3 regions of the Bradyrhizobium sp. AUGA SZCCT0431 genome follow, and region 2 is predicted to be linked to each of the others. Evidence: predicted binding sites of a transcription regulator. Region 2 holds the regulator's gene; each other region holds the start of a gene.
What was found. Region 2 encodes HrcA, which represses chaperone genes, less so after heat shock. Its sites were predicted from a motif close to GTTAGCACTCNCNNNNNGNGAGTGCTAAC; they were not measured.
Positions count from the first base shown of each region.

Region 1 (4,439 bases), on a different contig from region 2:
CCGCGCCCCCCCGATTCCCTGAGGACTTTGCCGTGCGAATGCCGCTAGATCGAAGGTCGCGCCTCTCGCAAGTGGAACCCGAATTGCTCTTGTTCTGTTAGGTATGGGAGGAGCGGCCTCCAACCAGTCGAGCCAACCCTATGCCCAAGGTCCGCGTTTCAATGCCGGAATTGCAGCGTCGAGCTTTGTTAGAAGTGAGAAAGCAGCCGGGCTGTCATAACGTGCAGGAAATAGCGATCAATCGTGTTGCAAAGCACCCTGAAAATAACTGGTCGCTCTGCGTGCTCGCAGCGGGCGCGGCAGATGCCAATACCGCCGCGCGCGCGGCGGTTCACGTCCAAACCGTTTTGCGCCGAAACTATGATCTGCTGACTGATTGATCTGTAGGTCCATAAAAGGAAGGCGGAGATCAAATGGACCACCGCTTCACATTCTCGATATTCACAATTGAGGTCAACGGCAGGCCAACGCTTGCGTTGCAGGCTAAGAGGCACAAGGATGCGGAACGTCTTTGCGAACATGTCCGGTTACGCACAAAGTTGAGTACAATTACGTCTCATGGCACCCCGTTGTGCGATGCCAGTGCCACGATGAAGGTCAGGTTGGCTACCGCCGAAGAAGCAGTTCTTTATCGGCAAGCAACGCAATCGACCGAGCCATCAGGTGACACTAACGTCGTGTACCTTGTGGATCTCGATGGATAGGCGGAACAAGAAAAAGAGGGCCGAAGCCCTCTTTCAAGATTAGTACCGACGATAGCCCCGATGATATCCGTAGCCGCGACGTACATAGGGGCGGCGGACGACGTAGGTCCCGCGCCGATACACGGGCCTTGTGCGGACGCAACCGCGCGGACCGCAGACCACTGCAACGCTCTCGACGTTCGAAGACTGGAACTGTCCCAGGGGGGCCAGCGAGAGCGACCATCTCCGCGCTAAACGCGCGCGAGCCGCCGGGCTTCCCCAGCGGCTCAAGCGTTGCGTAGCGATGTGTTGCGACGCGTAGCGTCGCGTGGCGGTGCAATGCGCCGAGCGCGCCGCGTTGCCTACCGTGATGTCGATAGTCCTACGCATCTCATCGACCACCCCAACCATGGTACAGTCGCGAGGCGACTTCAAGACAGCGCTGCTGCCATAAGACCTGCACTCTCTTTATGATTGTGCCTAAGAAGGCTGCAACTGTCGTAACGAGATGCAAAAGGAACCATGTAGCAGACACGCGCGTCGTTGACGGCCTTGAAACGCCGTCAATGATAGGCGATATCGTCGTCGAGATGGACTTGTAGCTAATGCAGAAAGCCCCGGCATTGCTGCCGGGCCTTTCTTACAGTTGGGGCTCTGAACGGTTAGACTTAGAAATCCATACCACCCATACCGCCCATGCCGCCACCGCCCAAAGGCATGCCGCCGCCTGCGTTCTTCTTTGGCACTTCGGCCACCATGGCTTCGGTGGTGATCAGCAGCGCTGCGACTGAGGCCGCGTTCTGGATCGCCACGCGAACCACCTTGGTCGGGTCGATAATGCCCTTGGCGACCAGGTTGCCGTATTCGCCGGTCTGCGAGTCGAAGCCGTACGAGTACTGATCCTTTTCGAGGATCTTGCCGACGATCACCGAGCCATCTTCACCTGCGTTGATAGCGATCTGGCGGGCCGGCGCGGATAGCGCCTTGCGCACGATCTCGACGCCGGTCTTCTGGTCGTCGTTCTTGGTGCGCAGACCTTTGAGATGCTCGGAGGCACGCAGCAGGGCGACGCCGCCGCCCGGCACGATGCCTTCCTCAACCGCCGCACGGGTCGCATGCATCGCGTCATCCACGCGATCCTTGCGCTCCCTCACTTCGACTTCGGTCGCGCCGCCGACGCGGATCACCGCGACGCCGCCTGCGAGCTTTGCCAGACGCTCCTGCAGCTTCTCACGGTCGTAGTCCGAGGTGGTTTCCTCGATCTGCGCCTTGATCTGCTGCACGCGCGCCTCGATGTCGGCCTTCTTGCCGGCGCCGTTGACGATGGTGGTGTTTTCCTTGTCGATCATCACCTTCTTGGCGCGACCGAGCATCTGCAGCGTGACGTTCTCGAGCTTGATGCCGAGATCTTCCGAGATCGCCTGACCACCGATCAGAACCGCGATGTCCTGCAGCATGGCCTTGCGGCGATCGCCGAAGCCCGGAGCCTTGACGGCCGCGACCTTGAGGCCGCCACGCAGACGGTTGACGACGAGGGTGGCGAGAGCTTCGCCTTCGACGTCTTCCGCGACGATGACCAGCGGCTTGCCGGTCTGCACCACGGCTTCGAGCAGCGGCAACAGTTCGTTCAGCGAGGAGAGCTTCTTCTCGTTGATCAGGATGTAGGCGTCGTCCATTTCAACGCGCATCTTGTCGGCGTTGGTGACGAAGTAGGGCGAGATATAGCCGCGGTCGAACTGCATGCCTTCGACGACGTCGAGTTCGGTTTCGAGCGACTTGGCTTCTTCAACCGTGATGACGCCCTCGTTGCCGACCTTCTTCATGGCGTCGGCGAGGAACTTGCCGATTTCGGCGTCGCCGTTGGCGGAGATGGTGCCGACCTGGGCGATTTCCTCGTTCGAGGTGACCTTCTTGGAGTTCTTGACGAGGTCGGCGACCACGGCTTCCACAGCCAGGTCGATACCGCGCTTCAGATCCATCGGGTTCATGCCGGCGGCAACCGACTTGGCGCCTTCACGGACGATCGCAGCGGCGAGCACGGTTGCGGTGGTGGTGCCGTCGCCGGCCGCATCTGCGGACTTGGAAGCGACTTCGCGCACCATCTGCGCGCCCATGTTCTCGAACTTGTCTTCGAGTTCGATTTCCTTGGCGACGGTGACGCCGTCCTTGGTGATGCGGGGAGCGCCGAACGACTTGTCGAGCACGACGTTGCGGCCCTTGGGGCCGAGGGTGACCTTCACCGCGTTGGCGAGAATGTCGACGCCGCGCAGCATGCGGTCGCGGGCATCAACGCCGAATTTGACTTCTTTAGCTGACATATTTGATTTCCCTGAGTTGTACTTGGTGTCTCACCCTTGTCGGGGAGCGCCTCGCAGGCGCTCCTCAGGGGTGAGCGTGTGCGAGTTGGCTTAGGCGGCCTTCTTCTTGGTCGCGGGAACGTCGGTGAGGACGCCCATGATGTCGCTTTCCTTCATGATCAGCAGTTCCTGGCCATCGAGCTTGACCTCGGTGCCGGACCACTTGCCGAACAGGACGCGGTCGCCGACCTTGAGGTCGATCGGGATCAGCTTGCCAGCTTCGTCGCGGCCACCGGGGCCGACGGCGGTGATTTCGCCCTGGGAGGGCTTTTCCTTGGCACTGTCCGGAATGATGATGCCGCCAGCGGACTTCTCTTCGGCGTCGATGCGCTTGACCACGACGCGGTCGTGAAGCGGACGGAATTTCATGCAGTCCTCCTAAGTTTTTGCAAATGTTGTCGATTTTGGCGTCTTGGCAGTCCGGGCAGGCGAGTGCCAACCCGGCTGCGGGTGATTTAGGCCAGTCTTGTTCGGGGGACAAGGGCTTCTAGCAGAAAAATTGGCACTCAAATATGACGGCTGCCAATTTCATTCATCATGATTAATCAGGGTAAACGGCCAGCCGACCTCGTATTAGCACATGCGGTAAGCTGCTGCTAACGCATGAATTTTCAACAGTTCATTAAACATTTAGGCTTGTGATGGGTTGGTATCGTGCGTCACATTTCTCTCATGTGAGCGCATCTCCGCCGGGGTGGCTCGGTGTGGCCACCACGTGAAATGCGCTTCCTAAAATGGAGGTTGGCATGGTCTCGCGGGTTGGAGTTGTTTCCGACGATTTCCGGAAGCAGGTGCTGGGTTATGGGCTGACGACGGCGCAAATTCTGTATCGGCTGCCGGATCATCCCTCGCTGCTGCAGACCTACGTCTGGCAGAACTACGATCTGTTTCCGAAATTTCCGGCGCTGAAAGATTTTCTGGCCTTCTGGCAGGAAAAGCTCGACGGCCCGCTGTATTCGGTCACGGTCGCGCATTCCAAGCTGATCAAGCCGGCCGAGCTTCGCGCCGTGGACGGCGTGTTCAGACTGAATTGAGCGGAAAGGATTGTAGGGTGGGCAAAGCGCAAGCGTGCCCACCATTCCTTGCGCGATGAAGATGGTGGGCACGGCGCAAGCGCGCCTTTGCCCACCCTACGAGGCGCATTTTGTGCTAGCCTCTCCCCACCAAACGATCAGGGGAGGCAAGAAAAATGGCCAAGCAAAAAGCGACACCGAAAGCCGCAGCCAAAACCGCGGTGAAGAAAAAATGGACGGGCCTCGGCGCGGCAGCCAAGTCCTCAGCCCGCAAGACCATCACATCAAAAGGCCGCGTCGCCACGGCCAAATCGAAGGCGGCCGCCAAGCCAGCGGCCAAGGCCGTAGCAAAGCCGAAGGCGCGGCCGAAACAGCGCATCGCCATC
Region 1 covers NZ_JAFCLR010000023.1:92,546-96,984, reverse strand. The annotation lists gene JQ567_RS22660 (hypothetical protein) at 141-380, shown strand; gene groL (chaperonin GroEL) at 1,352-3,001, opposite strand; gene JQ567_RS22650 (co-chaperone GroES) at 3,092-3,409, opposite strand; gene JQ567_RS22645 (usg protein) at 3,787-4,074, shown strand; gene JQ567_RS22640 (cupin domain-containing protein) at 4,230-4,439, shown strand, end outside.
Region 1: a site for HrcA is predicted at 3,452-3,480, ahead of JQ567_RS22650 (co-chaperone GroES). Genes of this name have one in related genera too.

Region 2 (4,439 bases):
TGTCTTTCGCCATCGATGTCGAGGCGGCCATGCGCGCCCGGACCGATGCCGGCATATTCCTCGCCGCGCCAATAGACGAGATTATGTTTGCACTCCGCGCCCGGCCGCGCGTGGTTGGAAATCTCGTAGGAAGGAAGACCCTGCGCGGCGCAAACATCCTGCGTCACGTCATAGAGCGCGCGGGCGACGGCCTCATCCGGCATCTTCAACTTGCCTGCCGCGTGCAATCCGAAGAACGGCGTGCCTTCCTCGATCGTGAGCTGATAGAGCGACAGATGTTCGGCGGCTTCCGAAATCGCCAGCTTCAGTTCATCGGCCCACATCTGCGGCGTCTGGTCGGGGCGGGCGTAGATCAGGTCGAACGAGTAACGGTCGAACGATTGCCGCGCGATCGCCACCGCATCCAGCGCCTCGCGCGCGCTGTGCAGGCGGCCCAATGCTTTCAATGAAGCATCATCCAGCGCCTGCACACCGAGCGAGACCCGGTTGACGCCGGCCGCGCGATAGCCGCGAAACCGCGTCGCCTCGACGCTGGTGGGGTTGGCTTCCAGCGTCACTTCGACATCACCTGCGACACGCCAGTGTTTGCCGATCGCATCCAGGATGGCGCCTACGGTCTGCGGCGCCATCAGCGACGGCGTGCCGCCGCCGAGGAAGATCGAGGTCACTTCCCGTCCCGGCGCGCGCTCGGCGGAGGTTTCGATCTCGCGCGCAAAGGCACTGACGAACCGCGCCTCGTCGATCGGGGCGTGGCGGACATGGCTGTTGAAATCGCAATACGGGCATTTCGACAGGCAGAATGGCCAGTGCACATAAACGCCGAAAGCCGCTTTGCCCTGAGGGCGGTCGAAGCTAGCCAAGGCAGATCTCCGCCAGTTTGACGAAGGCGCGGGCGCGGTGCGACAGGCCGAGCCCCAGCGGCGGCAGGCCGTGCTTCTCGATGCTGGCCATCTCGCCGAAGGTGCGGCCGTGTCCATCGGGCAGGAACGACGGATCGTAACCGAAACCCTCGGTGCCGCGCGGTGGCCACACCAAAGTTCCATCGACCCGCGCCTCGACCTCGTCGATGTGGCCGTCGGGCCAGGCGACGCACAATGCAGATACGAAATGCGCCTTGCGCTTGTCTGGCGTTTTGGCGCCGCGCTCTTGCAACAGGCGTTCGACCCGCGTCATCGCCGCCATGAAATCCTTGTTCGGACCGGCCCAGCGCGCCGAATAGATCCCGGGCGCGCCGTCCAGCGCATCGATCACGAGGCCGGAATCATCGGCGAAGGCCGGGAGTTGCGCGGCTTTCGCGGCCGCGATCGCCTTGATCGCCGCATTGGCCCGAAACGTCTCGCCGGTCTCCTCGGGCTCATCGAGGCCGAGATCGCCCGCGGAGATCGCCTCGACGCCATGCGGCGCCAGCAATTCGCGCATCTCGGCAAGCTTGCCGGGATTGTGGGTCGCGATCACGAGGCGGCCTGTGATTCGACGGTGCATGATCAATCAGACTACGCGACGGCCATCTTTTGCAAGTCCACCAGACGCGCGACGCCCTTGCGCGCCAGCGCCATCAGCGCCAGGAACTCGTCCTGCGAGAACGGCGTCTTCTCCGCGGTGCCCTGCACCTCGATGATGCGGCCGTCGCCGGTCATGACGAAATTGGCGTCGGTATCGGCCTCGGAATCCTCGGCGTAATCGAGGTCGAGCACCGGCGTGCCGTTGTAAATGCCGCAGGAGATCGCCGCGACATTGTCGCGGAGCACATTGGCTTTCAGCATGTTGCGATTCTTCATCCAGGAGATGCAGTCGGCCAGCGCCACCCAGGCGCCTGTTATCGAGGCGGTGCGGGTGCCGCCATCGGCCTGGATCACGTCGCAATCGACCGTGATCTGCCGCTCGCCGAGCGCCTCGAGGTCGACAGCCGCACGCAAGGAGCGCCCGATCAGGCGCTGGATTTCGACGGTGCGGCCGCCCTGCTTGCCGGCCGCGGCCTCGCGGCGGGTGCGTTCCAGCGTGGCACGGGGCAGCATGCCGTATTCGGCGGTGACCCAGCCGCGGCCCTGACCCTTCAGCCAGGGCGGCAGGCGTTCTTCCAGCGTGGCCGTGACCAGCACATGGGTATCGCCGAATTTCACCATGCAGGAACCTTCGGCGTATTTGACGACGCCGCGTTCCAGCGACACGGGGCGCAGCTCATCGGGCGCACGGCGGCTTGGCCGCATGGGGAATCCTCCAGAAAATCAAGTAAAAGCGGTTCGCGGTGCTTGTAGGAGGGGGAGCGGGCAGCGGCAAGGCCTTTGCCACCTCTTTGGGGTGTAATGCGTGCTTGTCACCGGGCCTCCGGATAGACAGATTAGGGGCAGCTGTGAGGGAGTAATTGTGGCCCACCACGATCCGATTGGCCTGATTGCGCCGAATGCCGGGCTGGCCCAGCTCAATGAGCGCTCGCGCGACATTTTTCGTCAAATCGTCGAGAGTTACCTCGCCACCGGCGAGCCGGTCGGCTCGCGCAACATCTCGCGCCTGATCGCGATGCCGCTGTCGCCGGCCTCGGTGCGCAATGTGATGTCGGACCTCGAACAGCTCGGCCTGATCTACGCGCCGCATACCTCGGCCGGCCGCCTGCCCACGGAACTCGGCCTGCGTTTCTTCGTCGACGCGCTGATGCAGGTCGGCGACCTTACCGAAGACGAGCGGCAGTCGATCCAGACCCAGCTTGCGTCCGTCGGCCGCGCGCAATCGGTCGAGGCGGCGCTCGGCGAAGCCCTGACGCGGTTGTCGGGCCTGACCCGCGCCGCTGCGGTGGTGCTGACAGCGAAATCCAATTCGCGGCTGAAACACATCGAATTCGTGCGGCTGGAGCCGGAACGCGCGCTGGTGGTGCTGGTCAGCGAAGACGGCCAGGTCGAAAACCGCGTGCTGACCCTGCCGCCCGGCGTTCCCTCATCGGCGCTGACGGAAGCCAGCAATTTCCTCAATTCCCGCATTCGCGGCCGTACGCTTGCCGAATCGCGCCTCGAACTCGAAACCGCGCTGACGCAAAGCCGCGCCGAACTCGATCAGCTGACGCAGAAGATCATCGCGGCCGGCATTGCGAGCTGGTCCGGCGGCGAAAGCGAGGACCGCCAGTTGATCGTGCGCGGCCACGCCAATCTGCTCGAGGATCTGCATGCGCTGGAAGATCTGGAGCGCGTGAAGTCGCTGTTCGACGATCTCGAGACCAAGCGCGGCGTCATCGATCTGCTCGGTCGCGCCGAGCGTGCCGAGGGCGTGCGGATCTTCATCGGATCGGAGAACAAGCTGTTCTCGCTGTCCGGTTCCTCCACCATCATCGCGCCCTATAGCGACGCCGCCGGCCGCATCGTCGGGGTGCTCGGCGTGATCGGTCCGACACGGCTCAACTATGCAAGGGTGATTCCGACGGTGGACTATGCCGCGCGCATCGTCAGCCGCATGCTCGGTGGTTAATCCGGCCCGAAAAAGCTTCGCTTTGTTGTTTTGACGCCTTTCCTGGCGCGAACCGGGGCCCACCCCGGATCAGGTCCGGTGCAGGCATCGCTCGAAAACGCCATGGAACGCTTGATTTTCACCCGCTAAAGCACGATATCCCGGGCAGCAAATCCCCATTTGACCGAACCGTTCTTTTGAGAAGGCAGACCTATGACCGATCCCAACCGGCCGAATGATGACGCGGCGGCCCAGAGCGGCGAGCCCGTGGTCTCAAAGCCCTACATCATGCCTGATGATCCCGAAGAAGGGTCGGTCGAGGCGTTGACGAAGGAAGCGGCTGAAGCGCGCGACAAGATGCTGCGCACGCTGGCGGAGATGGAAAATCTGCGCAAACGCACCGCCAAGGAAGTTGCCGATGCGCGTGCTTACGGCATCACCGGCTTCGCGCGCGACATTCTCGATATCGCCGACAATCTGCAACGCGCGCTGGATGCGGTTCCGGAGGAAATGAAGGCCTCGGCCGACCCGGCGCTGAAGGCGTTCATCGAAGGCGTCGAGCTGACCGAGCGGTCGCTGCTCAACACGCTGGAGAAAAACGGCGTCAAGAAATTCGATCCGTCAGGCGAGAAGTTCAATCCGAACTTCCAGCAGGCGATGTACGAAGTCCCTGACGCGTCGGTGCCGGCGGGCACCGTGGTGCAGGTGGTGCAGGCCGGCTTCATGATCGGCGAGCGCGTGCTGCGTCCGGCGCTGGTCGGCGTGTCCAAGGGCGGCGCCAAGGCGGCGCCTGCCGCCGACGTCACGACCTAAGCCGAACGCAATCTAATCACAAGGCTGCGATCAGGCCGGCGCATCCATCGGCTTCTCGTGCGCCTTGGGCCAGTAGGTGCCAAAACTCCAGAGGTTGCCTTCCGGATCCCGGCAGGCGAAATCGCGGCTGCCGTAGTCGGTGTTGTGTAGTTGCATTTCGATTTTGGCGCCTGATGCTTTCACCCTGGCGCACA
Region 2 covers NZ_JAFCLR010000026.1:64,894-69,332, forward strand. The annotation lists gene hemW (radical SAM family heme chaperone HemW) at 1-860, opposite strand, end outside; gene rdgB (RdgB/HAM1 family non-canonical purine NTP pyrophosphatase) at 853-1,482, opposite strand; gene rph (ribonuclease PH) at 1,494-2,207, opposite strand; gene hrcA (heat-inducible transcriptional repressor HrcA) at 2,365-3,453, shown strand; gene grpE (nucleotide exchange factor GrpE) at 3,646-4,245, shown strand; gene JQ567_RS24115 (VOC family protein) at 4,276-4,439, opposite strand, start outside.

Region 3 (4,439 bases), on a different contig from region 2:
AAATGGGGGTGTTCTCAAAGAAGGAGGACTTCCATGAAACTTCGCGCAACATTGATCTTTGCGACCGCACTTGGCGGCGTCGCTGCCGTGGTTGTCCCTGCTACAACGGCCGCGGCTCAGCCAAACAGCCAGATCACCATCCTCTATGACGCTTTCGGTACCGATGCCGCAATGAAGAAGGATTGGGGCTTCTCCGCGCTCGTGGAGGTCGCCGGTAAACGAATCTTGTTTGACACAGGCAACGATCCAGACATCTTCGCAGCCAACGTCAAGGCGAAGGGTGTTGACCTTACCAACATCGATTTCGTCGTCCTGTCGCACCGACACTCTGATCACATGGCTGGCCTGAATCATGTTCTGAGCGTGAATCCGACGGTGAAGATCTACGCACCTAGAGAAGGGTTCGGCATTTACGGTTCGTCGCTGCCATCGAGTTTCTACCGAAAAGACGAGTCTTTGCCGCCCGAGATGCGCTACTACGAGGGCAAGCCGCCGGAAGTCATGAAATTCGGCACCGCTTGGCGGGGAGCCAACATCGAACTAATAGACAAAACGACGGAAATCGTTCCAGGCATTACCTTGATAGCACTGGTGTCCGACGCCCCCGGCACGAAAGAGCTCAAGGAGTTGTCCTTAGCGGTCAACACCTCGGACGGCGTAGTGCTCGTGGTCGGCTGCGCGCACCCGGGGGTCGAAAAGATCGTCGAGGCGGCGGCGGCCATCAATTCCAAAATACGTTTGATCGCCGGCGGATTCCACCTCGTCGTCGCTCCGGACGAGGTCATTACCAAGTCCGTGGCAGCGCTCAAGGATACGTTCAAGATAGAGAATATCGCGCCGGGCCACTGCACCGGTGAGCCGACATTCGCAGCGTTGAAGCAGGCTTTCGGTGACCGATATCTTTATGCGGGCGTTGGCACCTCGCTGCCGTTGGTACCAAGCACGGGCTCTGTCGGGCGACGGGGCGAGGGACCCGTGTTCCAAGAAGACGACCTAACCACCTATCGGAAGCTCGCCCGCCGCGAAGACCCCTTCGGCATTCTCCACGCGCGGAATCAACGCTCAAATCTTTCGCACCAGTGAAGGCGCGTAACAGCCTAAGCACGATCGATGTGCAGTGCAGGACGGGGATGGCGCAATGGCCCATAAACGGCAGAAGGGGTGACTATCAGAGATGCGCCTGAAGGTCAGAATTTGGCACTTTTCGGAAGTGGCGCTTGGCCTCTTTCAGGTCCGCTTTCGGCCAAAGCAGACCCCGTAAGACACCGGAAACAGAAATCCATTCTTAGAACGTAAACCAGCGTTTATGTTTGAAGGTGCCGATTTGCCTTAGCTTTCATAGCGCATGCTGGGGGCGATGGGTTTGGGAAACGGTCGTTCTATCCAGCGGAGCTACATGCGCACCCGGCGCGGAGCGCCGATGGGCTGCGAGCAGGACCGGGCTTCGCTCGCTATCCCTGCGGCAGGGTTGAAATGCTAAGGCTGATCCGACCAAGGTCGAGGCTGATCCGCGGTCGGGTTCGGCCAGCATCGCTGAATGGCTTTATCGGTCGGGGCGCGACGTCAACGGCGGAAATGAAACAGGAGAATTCACTCCATGATCGAGGGTATCAGCGCTATTACACTGGGCACCCACGAGATGCCACGAGCGGTCCGGTTCTACCGGGCACTGGGATTTGAGGTCCTGCATGGCGACGAACAGTCGTCCTTTATCAGCTTTCGAGCAGGGGCGAGCTATCTTAACCTCATCGCCCAGCCCGCCGAGCGGCGCTGGTTCTGGTGGGGGCGCGTCATTTTCTACGTCAGCGATGTCGATGCAATTCACAAGCGCACACTCGCGGCGGGATACCAGCCAACCACTTCACCGTGCGATGCCGAATGGGGTGAGCGCTTCTTCCACCTCAATGACCCCGACGGCCACGAGCTGAGTTTCGCGCGGCCCTTGCGGTCCTGATGTCGTCAGCCGTGCGTGAAGTCTCTAGGTTTCAACCCGAGAGCTTTCACTGCTGCCTCCGGAAGCCGCGCCCACGCTTCGATCTTCTCATTCGGAGCCATCATGGCAGCGATAATCGCCTTGGCCGCCTCCGGATCCTGTGCGGCGACGAAGTAAACCGAGCGGACGGGCGAACCGCCCGCTAGCGGTTCGGTTGTCACCAGTACGACCTGACCATCTGCCACATCTCAAGATACCATCGTCGCCGCCAGCTTTGAAGTTTTGGTTAGACGCCACCCGACTGATCCATGACCATTCACTTGCAGAGGGATGGACCAGTCATAGGAACGAATAGGGATCAAAAGGGTTGGTTGTATTGGGAGTGCATACGCGAAGTGCGAAAGCACGCAAGGCACTGGCCAGGAGGAGTTCGACATGGATACCACCACGCTTCTCATCATCGTGCTTGTCATTCTGCTGGTTGGCGGCGGCGGCTGGTACGGCCGGGGCCGCTGGTATTGAGCGGCGAAACCCGCTCCGATCGCGCGTGCTTCGAATTGCCGAAGGGCGCAAGCACGGCCTCAGCTGGGCACCCCCGAACTGGCCGTTTCTCTGATTTACGGAATCGTGCCGGTAAGGGCGTCCAGCAGGGTTTGAGGGCAGCCCTGGGCACCGGGTAAGTTTGAATGTGGCAGCGGATTGTTAACTGGAAAACAGACAGTCCGAAGCGCATATTGGGACATGTCAGAATCTTCTGGGTATCGCCCCTGTAAATGCGGCGCGGTTTATGACCGCAGCGAACATATCGTAGAGGCGCGCGAGATCAGCAGCTTTGAATGCGCTGTGTGCGGTGCAACTATCGAGAATTGGAACTCCGCTTGGGTTCCTCGATATCGATTCATTGCCTGTCCAGCTACGGATGCCGAATGACGTTCTGTTGCGGAGCTGCGTCGTGTCCTGGGATAACCGCTTTGCGATCACCCCAAAGCTCTGCGCCCTCGCGCTAGTGCAGCCGGAAGACTCCGTCCACGGCACGTAGTTCGGCAGGCTTGATCAGTTTGGAATGCGCGACGGTAACTGCGAACAGCGGACCATCGAGCGTTGTCTCCCAGAAAGTCAGAAAATCCTTCAGCGCCGGAAAATTCGGGAACACATCGTAGTCCTGCCAGACGTAGCTTTGCAGGAACCAGTGACGATCAGGACGACGATACACAATTTCCGCTGTTGTCAGTCCGTAGCCTAAGACCTGCTTCCTGAAATCCTTGGAAACCGCATCTTTCTCGACCATGCCAACCTCCAGCCCCACTAGAGCTGCTGCATGCTTCTCAATTCGCCAAAAACGAAAACGTTCAATAGGTCATAGTAATCAACGTGCTAGCAGCATGTTACTTCGCCTGCTAGCAATCACCGCAAGCATTCCTCCTCGAGAAACTTAAGTTGCAGTCAAACATCGAGGGCCGAAGCCCTTGCGCCCCAGTGTCACAGGCTTATGTGAAGAGCGGCTAGCACTCGCTCATTGCGACTGCCAATCCAGAAATAATCACAAAAGCCAAGGAGGATCGCATGAGATTCCGTCCGCTCCACGACCGCGTCGTGGTCAAACGCATCGATGCCGAAGACAAAACCGCAGGCGGCATCATCATTCCGGACAGCGCCAAGGAAAAGCCCTCACAGGGCGAAATCACCGCCGTTGGTCCGGGCGGCCGCGACGAAGCCGGAAAGCTGATCCCGATCGATCTCAAGGTTGGCGACCGCGTCCTGTTCGGCAAATGGTCGGGCAACGAAGTCAAGCTCGATGGCCAGGAACTGCTGATCATGAAGGAGAGCGACATCATGGGCGTTCTCACCGATCTGCCCGCCGCCAGGAAGAAGGCCGCGTAAGTGCCAGCCAGTTTTCCCTATCCTGAGGAGCCGGCGTAGCCGGCTTCTCGAAGGATGGGGACCGCAATCCAAATGTCATCCCTCAAGAACCGCCCAGTCCCGCGGTCTTTGGGACCTGACCAGTTGAAACCGGAGATCATTATGTCAGCCAAAGAAGTCAAATTCGGCGTCGATGCCCGCGATCGCATGCTGCGCGGCGTCGAAATTCTCAACAACGCGGTGAAGGTCACGCTCGGTCCGAAGGGCCGCAACGTCGTGCTGGACAAATCGTTCGGCGCACCCCGCATCACCAAGGACGGCGTCACCGTCGCCAAGGAAATCGAGCTTGAAGAAAAGTTCGAGAACATGGGCGCCCAGATGGTGCGCGAAGTCGCCTCCAAGGCGGCGGATGCTGCCGGCGACGGCACCACCACCGCGACAGTGCTGGCCGCGGCGATTGTGCGGGAAGGTGCCAAGGCAGTAGCCGCCGGCATGAACCCGATGGATCTCAAGCGCGGTATCGACCTGGCAGTGGCCGCCGTCGTTGCCGACCTCGTCAAGAACTCCAAGAAGGTGACCTCAAACGAGGAGATCGCCCAGGTCGGCACCATCTCCTCCAATGGCGACACGGAAATCGGCAAGTTCC
Region 3 covers NZ_JAFCLR010000083.1:1,060-5,498, forward strand. The annotation lists gene JQ567_RS37655 (MBL fold metallo-hydrolase) at 34-1,083, shown strand; gene JQ567_RS37660 (VOC family protein) at 1,598-1,954, shown strand; gene JQ567_RS37665 (hypothetical protein) at 1,960-2,154, opposite strand; gene JQ567_RS37670 (usg protein) at 2,937-3,221, opposite strand; gene JQ567_RS37675 (co-chaperone GroES) at 3,497-3,814, shown strand; partial or broken gene groEL (chaperonin GroEL) at 3,956-4,439, shown strand, end outside.
Region 3: a site for HrcA is predicted at 3,435-3,463, ahead of JQ567_RS37675 (co-chaperone GroES). Genes of this name have one in related genera too.